2 linked regions of the Selenomonas sputigena genome follow. The protein of the gene in region 2 binds, or shares a complex with, the protein of the main gene of each other region. Links are inferred from orthologs where the notes say so. Each region holds a gene or a part of one and is shown on either strand. Other genes may lie near its edges.

Evidence for each region.
Region 1: the proteins of dnaG (region 2) and dnaB are in contact, whole or in part, in a crystal structure (PDB 2R6A), measured with the Geobacillus stearothermophilus proteins. The link is inferred for Selenomonas sputigena from one-to-one orthologs. Residues at the interface, in WP_049624496.1 of Geobacillus stearothermophilus: Lys456, Leu457, Leu458, Pro459, Ala460, Asn463, Ala464, Leu467, Leu535, Leu536, Ile537, Ala538, Gln544, Glu545, Asp548, Tyr549, His552; in WP_033016901.1 of Geobacillus stearothermophilus: Ser13, Glu15, Ala16, Gln18, Glu91, Leu92, Asp94, Ala95, Val96, Pro97, Thr98, Ala99, Ala100, Asn101, Tyr104, Tyr105, Ile108.

The regions. Positions count from the first base shown.
Region 1 is NZ_CP110383.1:2,475,957-2,480,731, reverse strand. What follows is about bases 1,342-4,212. They hold dnaB (replicative DNA helicase), read left to right. Parts: upstream 1,342-2,049; coding sequence 2,050-3,375; downstream 3,376-4,212. Other genes in these bases: OL236_RS11820 (glycoside hydrolase family 32 protein), read left to right, coding at 3,391-4,212; lonC (Lon family ATP-dependent protease), read left to right, coding at 1,342-2,048. Outside these bases: more of lonC, read left to right, coding at 1-1,341; more of OL236_RS11820, read left to right, coding at 4,213-4,775. UniProt on the Escherichia coli protein: The main replicative DNA helicase, it participates in initiation and elongation during chromosome replication. Travels ahead of the DNA replisome, separating dsDNA into templates for DNA synthesis.
Region 2 is NZ_CP110383.1:425,274-430,146, forward strand. What follows is about bases 1,948-4,873. They hold dnaG (DNA primase), read left to right. Parts: upstream 1,948-2,481; coding sequence 2,482-4,266; downstream 4,267-4,873. Other genes in these bases: OL236_RS01995 (deoxyguanosinetriphosphate triphosphohydrolase), read left to right, coding at 1,948-2,262; rpoD (RNA polymerase sigma factor RpoD), read left to right, coding at 4,345-4,873. Outside these bases: OL236_RS01985 (DUF389 domain-containing protein), read left to right, coding at 1-379; OL236_RS01990 (OstA-like protein), read right to left, coding at 532-1,068; more of OL236_RS01995, read left to right, coding at 1,255-1,947. UniProt on the Escherichia coli protein: RNA polymerase that catalyzes the synthesis of short RNA molecules used as primers for DNA polymerase during DNA replication.

The sequences.
Region 1 (4,775 bases), 2.0 Mb from region 2 along the record:
AATTTTTCAAGCGTCTTTTCTCAAGCCCCGCTGCGCCCGCGCCTGAACCTCAGGCCGACGCAGCGGCAGAGCGCCTCGACCGCGAGATCGACGCGCTCTATTCGATTCTCGCCGACGAGGCGGGATCGGACAGGCTCGTCATCAAGGCGGGCAAGATGGATGCCATGCGCCTCATGCGCTCGCCCGTTCGCGGCGAGCGCGTTCTTGCGCTTGAGCGCATCGTTTACGAGAACCCGACGATCGAGCGCGTGCCGACGGAGTCGGAGATTCCCGCCATCCTCGTCGAGCTTTCCGAGCGCATCGCCGACATCATGGCGCGGCGCAGCATGGAGGACAAAATCGAGCAGAAGATTCAGGAAAAGCTTGAAGAGAACCATCAGGACTATGTGCAGGACATCCGCATGCAGGTCTTGAAGGACGAGAAAAGCGCGATCGAGTCGCCGCAGGCGGCGAAGAAGCGCGAGGAACTCGAAGCGCTCGAAAAGGTTCACCTCACGCAGTCCGTCATGGAGCTTCTGCGCCCCAAGACGCTCGAAGAGATCGTCGGCCAGGAGCGTGCCGTCAAGGCGCTCGCCTCGAAGCTTGCCTCGCCCTACCCGCAGCACCTCCTGCTCTACGGGCCTCCGGGCGTCGGCAAGACGACGGCGGCGCGCATCGTCCTCGAAGCCGTCAAAAAGGAGGCGCACTCGCCTTTTGCCGCGAACGCGCCCTTCGTCGAGACGGACGGCACGACGCTGCGCTGGGATTCGCGCGACATGACGAACCCGCTCTTAGGCTCGGTGCACGATCCGATCTATCAAGGTGCGCGCCGCGACCTCGCCGACGGCGGCATCCCCGAGCCGAAGCCCGGCATGGTCACGGAAGCGCACGGCGGCATCCTCTTCATCGACGAGATCGGCGAGATGGACGAAATGCTGCAGAACAAGCTCCTGAAGGTGCTCGAAGACAAGCGTGCCTTCTTCGAGTCCGCCTACTACGACCATACGGATGAGAAGGTGCCGCCCTACATTCGGAAGCTCTTCGAGGAGGGCGCACCGGCCGACTTCGTGCTCATCGGCGCGACGACGCGCGACGCCTCGCACGTCAACCCTGCGCTGCGCTCGCGCTGCGCGGAAATCTACTTCGAGCCTCTGACGCCCAAGCACATCGAGGAGATCGTGCAGAATGCGGCGAAGAAGCTCAAGGTCGAGGTCGCAGAGGAAGTCGTGCGCCTCATCAGCGAGTATACGACGGAAGGCCGCAAGGCGATCAACATCCTCGCCGACGCCTACAGCCTCGCGCTCTCGCGCACGAAAGAAGGCGAAGATGTCAAGATCTCCAAGGGCGACATCTACGAGGTCGCACAGGTCAGCCGCCTCTACCAGTTCGTGACGAAGAAGGCTTCGAAGAAACCCGAGGTCGGGCACGTCTTCGGACTCGGCGTCGCGGGATTCCTAGGCTCTGTCATCGAGATCGAGGCCGTCGTCTTCCCCGCCGAGGAAAAGGGCAAGGGACAGGTGCGCTTCAACGAGACGGCGGGCAGCATGGCGAAGGACTCCGTATTCAACGCGGCCTCCGTGCTGCGCCATCTGACGGGCAAGAGCATCCACGACTACGACGTGCACATCAACGTCATCGGCGGCGGCAACATCGACGGCCCGAGCGCGGGCACGGCGATCCTCGCGGCGCTCGTCAGCGCCGTGACGGAGAAGCCGCTCAGGCAGGACGTCGCGGTCACGGGCGAAATCTCACTCGCTGGCCGCGTGCGCCCCGTCGGCGGCGTCTTTGAAAAGGCGTACGGCGCGAAGCAGGCGGGCATCCGGACGCTCGTCATCCCGAAGGAGAACGACAAGGACATCCCCGAGGGTCACTTGGGGCTTGACATCCACGCCGTCGAGACAGCGGAGGAAGCCTTCGCCGTGCTCTTTGCGCCCGAGGCGGACGGCGAGCCGCTGCGGCTGAAACTCGAAAAGCCGCAGACCAGCAAAAAAGACCGCGCCGACAGCGCGACGATTGACGCGGAAAACTCCGCTGAATCATCGCTCGAAAAGTCAAAGGAGGCCGTCTGAAATGGATCGCATGCCGCCCGCAAGCATCGAGGCCGAGCAGGCCGTTCTCGGCGCAATGCTCTTAAAGCCCGATGCCGTGACGACCGCCGCCGAGGAACTGTCGGCGGACGACTTCTACCGCGAGACGCATCGTCTGATCTTCGAGGCCATGATGGAACTCAAGGAGCGCGCGGAGCCTGTCGACCTCGTGACCTTGACCGAGCAGCTCAAGAAGGCGGACAAGCTCGCGAAGATCGGCGGCATCCCCGCGCTGTCCTTGATTGCGAACTCCGTGCCGACGGCGGCGAACGTGCATTACCACGCGCGCATCGTGCATGAGAAGGCGCAGCTTCGCTCGCTGATCAACGCCGCGACGGAAATCGCGGGCGCCGCCTATGAGAGCGCCGACGAAGTCGAGGACATCATGGACAGCGCGGAAAAGCGCATCCTCCAAGTCGCTTCGGGCAAGCGCAGCAAGGACTTCGTGCCGCTGCAGGACATCCTTCTCGACACCTTGGAGCAAATCGATCTGCGCTACAACAACAAGGGCAGCATCACGGGACTGCCGACGGGCTTCACGGAGCTTGACCATCTGACGGCGGGGCTGCAGAAATCCGACCTCATCCTCGTCGCCGCACGCCCCTCGATGGGCAAGACGGCATTCACGCTCAACATCGCGGCGCACGTCGTGCTGCGCGCGAAAGAGCCCGTCGCCTTCTTTTCCCTGGAAATGAGCAAAGAGCAGCTCGTGCAGCGTCTCCTGTGCTCGGAAGGGCGCATCGACTCGCAGCGCCTGCGCGTCGGCGAGCTGGAGGAAAAGGAATGGGGCGACCTCATCGACACGGCGAACCGGCTTTCCGCCGCGCCGCTCTACATCGACGACACGCCCTCGATCACCGTCATGGAACTGCGCTCGAAGGCGCGTCGCCTGAAGGCCGAGCACGGGCTTTCGCTCATCGTCATCGACTATCTGCAGCTCATGCAGGGGCGCACGAGCAAGAGCGGCGACAACCGCCAGCAGGAGATCTCGGAGATCTCGCGCTCCTTAAAGGCACTCGCGCGTGAGCTGAACGTGCCCGTCATCGCGCTCTCGCAGCTTTCGAGAAGCGTCGAGTCGCGCCAGATCAAGCGTCCGATGCTCTCCGACCTGCGCGAATCCGGCTCTTTGGAGCAGGACGCCGACATCGTCATGTTCCTCTACCGCGAGGATTATTACGATCCCGAAACGGAGAACAAGAACATCACGGAAGTCATCATCGCCAAGCACAGGAACGGCCCCGTCGACACCGTCGATCTTACGTTCCTCAAGCAGTTTACGAAGTTCGGCAATCTCTCACGCATGCAATAGACCTAGGAGGACACGATGGAATACGACAAGAAGGAACTTGACGCCCGCTTGAAGGACGAGCTGCACCATGCGGGTCACCGCTGGCGCAACCGCTTTCATCTGGAACTGCCGTTCGGCTTCACGGGCAGTGTGAAGGGACTCGTTTTCTTCCAGGGCGAGTACCATCTCTTCTGCCAGTGGAATCCCTTTTCGACCGAGGACAAGAACAAGGGCTGGGTCGAATTCAAGACGCGCGATTTCGTCTACTGGACCGATCCGAAGCTCGTCCTGTGGCCGACGGACGACAACGATAAGGGCGGCTGCGGCTCCGGCTGCGCCTTCATCAACGGCGGGAACTTGCGCGTCTTCTACACGGGCAGACGCGAGGAAAACGGGAAAAGGGCAAACCGCCAGATCCTCGGCACGATGACAAAGGAAGGCGTCATCCGTAAGGACATGACGCTCATCAAGGAGCAGCCCGAAGGCTATACCGACCTCTTCCAAGGGCCGCACTTCTTCGTGCGCGACAGCCACGCTTACGCGCTCCTCGGCGCACAGGCGGCGCCCGCAGACGACGCACGCGGCTGCCTTCTGCTCTATCGAGAGGAGAAGGGACTCTTCCACTTTGCCGGCGAGCTGAAGACACAGCTCGGCTTCTTCGGCAAGGTTTGGGAATGCCCGGCACTCCTCTCCTTCGGCAAGCACGACGTGCTCTTCTTTTCGCCGCGCGGTCTCTCCGATCGCGAGTTCGACTGGCAGAACCTCTTCCAATCGGGCTACATCGTGGGGCATCTGTCTCTTGCGGGACGCGAGATGATCCACGGCAAGTTCCACGAGCTCGATCGCGGCTTCGACTTCTTCGCGCCACATGTGGGCGTGCACGAGGGGCGTGCGCTGCTCTTCGGCTGGCTGAGCATGCCGCACAAGGACGAGGACTATCCGACGGGAGAGCACGGCTGGATGCACACCTTGACCCTGCCGCGCGTCCTGACGCTCAAGCAGGGCAAGATCTTCTCAAGACCCGCACCCGAACTCAAGGCGCTTCGCGTAGCGAGGAGCGCGCGTGAACTTTCGGGACGCGCCGTGCCGTCCCTCAAGACGGAGCTTGCCTACTGCTCGGAGATCCTCATGAACATCGTCATGGGCGTCGCCCAGCGCATCAAGATCGAGCTTCGCTACGGCAGGGAAAAGGTGAAGATCAGCTACAACCGCGAGACGGACATCGTCGAGATCAGCCGCGAGGGAATGAAGCTCGGCGGCCGCGGCGTGCGGAGCTTCAAGCTCTACACCTATCACTCGCTCGCCATGAACATCTTCATCGACCGCACGGCCATCGAGATCTTCTTCCAGAACGGCGAGGAGGTCGCCTCCTTCCTCGTATTCCCCGAAGAGGACGTCGCTCCCGTCTTCTCCGTCGAGGC
Region 2 (4,873 bases):
GGCGATGATCGATCAGAGACTCAGCGAGGTTGAAAAAAGAGCCATTCCTTCCGTACAGGAACAACAGACAGTGACCGCACTCAAATCTGCTCGAGAGGAAAGTGAAAAGCAGGGCACTTATATATTGGACTGGAATCGTGAGGCACGTATCGTGTTCCCGGAAATCTCCCGCATCGCCGTTGGGAGTGTGCGCGGCCCTGCTGCGACTGCAGATCCATCGGATTCTCTGAGTGAAATGCCGATTGCTTTTATATACTTGAAGGCCGATATGGACGAAGCGTTGCGTGCTCGTTTGACCGAATGGATTTCCACTAAGGCGCAGCGCCGTGTACAGGTGCAGTTCTTCCCCGAATCCACACGGGCAGAGGGAAAAACGTAACGATATTGCCGAGTCAATGTTCAGCGAGTCGTTGGGCAGACGCCAAAAAAGCCCGCCCAGTCCCCGTGAGTAAGAGGAATGGGTGGGCTTCAGTTTGTGAAATCTCGTGTTCGTTTCGACGGTGCGGTGTGAAGAAGGTCGTGTACTGCAGCTTAGAGCAGCTCGTCCTTGGCGACGTCGTAGAAGGCGTGCTCCGCCTTGATCTCGCGCTTGCCTTGGCGAATCCTCACGTTGTCGTCGAACTGTGCGACCTGAGTGTCCCAGTTGAAGAGGCCGCTGTCCGACTGAATCGTGACCTTGGGACGCTCAAGGAAGACGTTGCCTTCGACGACAGCCTCGTGCGTCTTGCCGATGACATGCGCCTTGTCACCCGTCAGTTTCAAGCCGTCCTGCGAGACGCTGACGTTGCCCTCGCACCAGACCTCGAAATCGGGGGAGTTGACGCCACTCTGGGCATCGAAGGCGCCGTTTTTCAGGTACTTGAGCGCCGTCGCAAGGTCGACCTCGGCATGGTCGGCCTGGAAAGTGCAGCCGTTGGCGACGATGCGAATGTTGCCGTCGAAGACGCAGCGTCCCGAGGAGAAGTCGAGACGGTAGGAGTCAAAGGAGAAGTTCGGTGCGGCAAGAGCCGTCGCGCTCAAGGCGAGCAGAACGAACATCATGAGAACCGAAACAAGGTTTTTTTTCATAAAGACGCTTCCTTTCATTGGCGTGAAAAGTATTTTCCATACAGATCCTTTTTCTATCATACAGCATGAAGGCGGGTTTTTCCAGCGAATTTTCCTTAAAGGCTAAGTTTCAGCAGGATAAAGCGGTGTTCTTGCCGTATTATTTCATCATATAATGGAAGACAAGCAGGAAGAGGAGGCGGACAAATGACGATACGGGAAAAACGTGAGGCGTTGGAGTATGAAATACTTTCCCCCCTTGCGGCGAAGAGCAGGGAGAGCCGGCGGCGAGCACCGATCGTACCGTGCCCTTTCCGCACGGACTTTCAGCGCGACCGCGACCGCATCCTGCACTCGAAAGCGTTCCGGCGTCTGAAGCGCAAGACGCAGGTTTACATCGTCTCGGGTGATCACTACCGTACGCGCATGACGCACAGCTTGGAGGTGTCGCAGATCGCCCGCACGATCGCGCGAGGGCTTTGCCTCAACGAAGATCTGACGGAGGCGATCGCACTCGGTCACGACGTCGGTCATACGCCTTTTGGTCATGCGGGCGAGGCGGCGATGGCGGAGATCATTGGACACTTCGCGCACAACGAGCAGAGTCTGCGCGTCGTCGAGTATTTGGAGCGCGATGGCGCGGGTCTCAATCTGACCTTCGAGGTCAAGGACGGCATCGTCAATCACACGGGAAAGCACTTGCCGAAGACACTTGAAGGGCGCATTGTGCGCATTGCCGACCGCATCGCCTACCTTTGCCACGATTACGACGACAGTCTGCGCGCGGGTATGCTTGAGGCGGGCGATCTGCCGACGCTCGTTTACGCGAAGCTCGGGTATACGACGTCGGAGATGATCACGGGCATGGTCTCCGACCTCATTGTGCATTCAGAGAAGCGGGAGGACATTGCGCTCTCTCCTGCCATGCAGGAGGTTATGGATGCTTTTCGGGCCTTCATGTTCGAGCATATCTACCATTCGGAGCGGCTGGCGCGTGAGAGGAAGCAGGCGGTGTTCGTGCTGCGCGAACTTTACGCGCACTACATGGAGAACTTTGAGGAACTGCCCGAGGAGTTTCGCCGCTATGAAACGCGCTGGGGCAGGCAGCAGACCGTCGTCGACTATGTGGCGGGACTCAGTGACAACTATGCCGTGCATACGTTCGCACGCATCTTCATGCCGCCCGTCGGCTTTTCCGTGCCGGGCGATGCGTGATTTTCAGGACGGAACTTTTGTGTTTTTTTGTGCTTGTGCCTCTGCAGCAGATTTCGGCAAAATTTTTTGGCGTAACGGAAAAAAAGAGGATATTTTCAATTTATAGGGAATATAAAATTTAGTGGAATTTGAGTGGATGTTCCGCGTGGCTCGTTCGTTTCAATACGGTAGAAAAATCGCAGAAAATCAAGAAGAGGGAGCAGCGAAGGGTGAAGAAGCATGAGGAATGAGGCGATGGACGCCTTTGTCGAGCGCGTACGCGCAGATTCCGACATCGTTGCCGTCGTTTCCTCCTATGTCGCGTTAAAGAAAAAAGGAAATCGTTATTGGGGCTGCTGCCCGTTTCACCACGAGAACACGCCGTCTTTTTCGGTAGTTCCCGAGCAGGGATTTTTTTATTGTTTCGGTTGTCACGTCGGAGGAAACGTATTCAAGTTCCTCTCGCTTATTGAGAACATCCCCTATTTCGAGGCAATCAAACTGCAGGCGGAAAAGCTCAATATTCCTTTGCCCGAGAGAGAGAGAAGCGCAGCGGAAATCGCGCGTGACAAGAAGGCGGAGGAACTTCGCCGCGTGCATGAGATGGCGCAGACCTTTTTTCACAACTGTCTGACCAAGACGCATTACGGCGAGGCGGCGAAGGCCTATCTCGCGGGGCGCGGTATCGGCGAGAGCGTCATCGAGGCTTTCGGCATCGGCTATGCGCCGCCCGCGTGGGACAAGCTCGCCGTCGCCTTCGAGAAGCGCGGCGTGCCTGCTGCGCTCCTTGAAGAGAGCGGCTTGGCGGCGAAGCGGCAGAAGGGCGCGGGTCATTACGACCGCTTTCGCAATCGCGTGATCATCCCGATCCGCGACGCGCGAGGGCGCGTCGTGGCGTTCGGCGGACGCATCTTGGGAGACGGCAAGCCGAAATATCTGAACTCGCCCGAGACGCTGATCTTCAACAAGCGACGTCTGCTCTTCGGTCTCGATCGCGCGCATCGTGCCATTGCGCGCGCGGGATTCGCCGTCGTCGTCGAGGGCTATATGGATGCGATTTCCGTCGCGGCTGCGGGCATAGAGAACGTCGTTGCCTCCCTCGGCACAGCTTTTACTGCAGAGCAGGCGAAGCTTCTGCTGCGCTATGCGCCGGAACTGCGCTTCTGCTATGACAGCGATGCGGCGGGACAGGAGGCGACGCTTCGCGCGCTTTCCGTCGCGCGCGCGGCGGGGGCGATGGTCAAGGTGCTGCGCGTGCCCGACGGCAAAGATCCCGACGAATACATCCGAAAACATGGCGAGGCGGCTTTTCGAAAACTCGTCGAAGCGGCGCTTCCCTTCATCGAGTACCGCATGGTGCGCGTATTGGAGACGGCGGACAAGGAGAGCCTGCAGGGCAGGCTCGATACACTCGCGGCGCTTCTGCCCGTGCTCGCCGAGGTGAAAAGCCCTGCGGAACTTGATGGCTATATCGTGCGCACGGCGCGTGAACTGACGCTCGACGAAGGGCTCATACGCGCCGAGCTTGGCCGGGCGGCAGGATCTTCTGCGCCGCCCGCTGCCGTGCGAGAGACGACGCGGCGCGCCTTCAAAAAGGCGGACGATATTCTGCAGCGTGCAGGGCGGATCGTGCTTCGGACAGCGTGGCATGATCCGGCTGTTACGGAGCATATTGCCTCCCTCGTGCCGTTCGAGGCTTTTTCGACAGAGGAACAGGCGAAGGCGCTCGCGTGGCTCTATGGACTTCATCTTGCGGGCGAGAGGCCGACGGATGCGCGTGCGCAGGCGGAGCTTTCCGAGGCGGTCGCGACGGAGATCAGTCGATCGCTTGCCGAGGACACGGGGACGATGGACGCGCTGGAGGCTTACGATGACTCCATGAGACGCTTGCGCAGGACGTATCTTGCGCAGCTCTTTGAGGAGCATACGCGGCGCGCTGATCGATGGGAAAAGGAAAATGATGCGCGGTTCTTGCAGGAATTAGCGCAGATTCAGCGAATAAAGAACGAAATGGAAGGGCTATGAGCAAAACAAAGGCATTTTCCCAAGCGGGCGTCCTTGCCCGACATGACGAAATGAGCAGCAGAAAGGAGGCGCGATTCCATGGCTGAGAAAGCGAACAAGACGGTTCTCGACGTGGAGAAGAAGCCGACGCAGAGCTCTGCCATCGTGTCGAGCCTTCTCACAAAAGGGCGGGGCAACGGCGGCGTGCTGACTTACGGCGAGCTGATGACGGCATTGCAGGAGCAGGAACTCACGCCGGATGAAATCGACGACCTTTACGAGACGTTCAGCAACAAGGGTATCGAGATTGTGGATGATTCGAACCGTGCACAAGCGGAGGTAGACGAGGACAAGGCTGAGGAAGAAGTGGATATCGATCTCAGTATTCCCGAGGGCATCAGCATCGACGATCCCGTGCGCATGTATCTGAAGGAGATCGGCCGCGTGCCTCTCCTTTCCGCAGATGAGGAAATCGCTCTTGCCAAGCGCATGGAAGCGGGCGACGAGGAAGCGCAGAAGGAATTGGCGGAGGCGAATCTGCGTCTGGTCGTGAGCATTGCCAAGCGCTATGTCGGCAGGGGCATGCTGTTTCTCGATCTCATACAGGAGGGGAATCTCGGCCTCATCA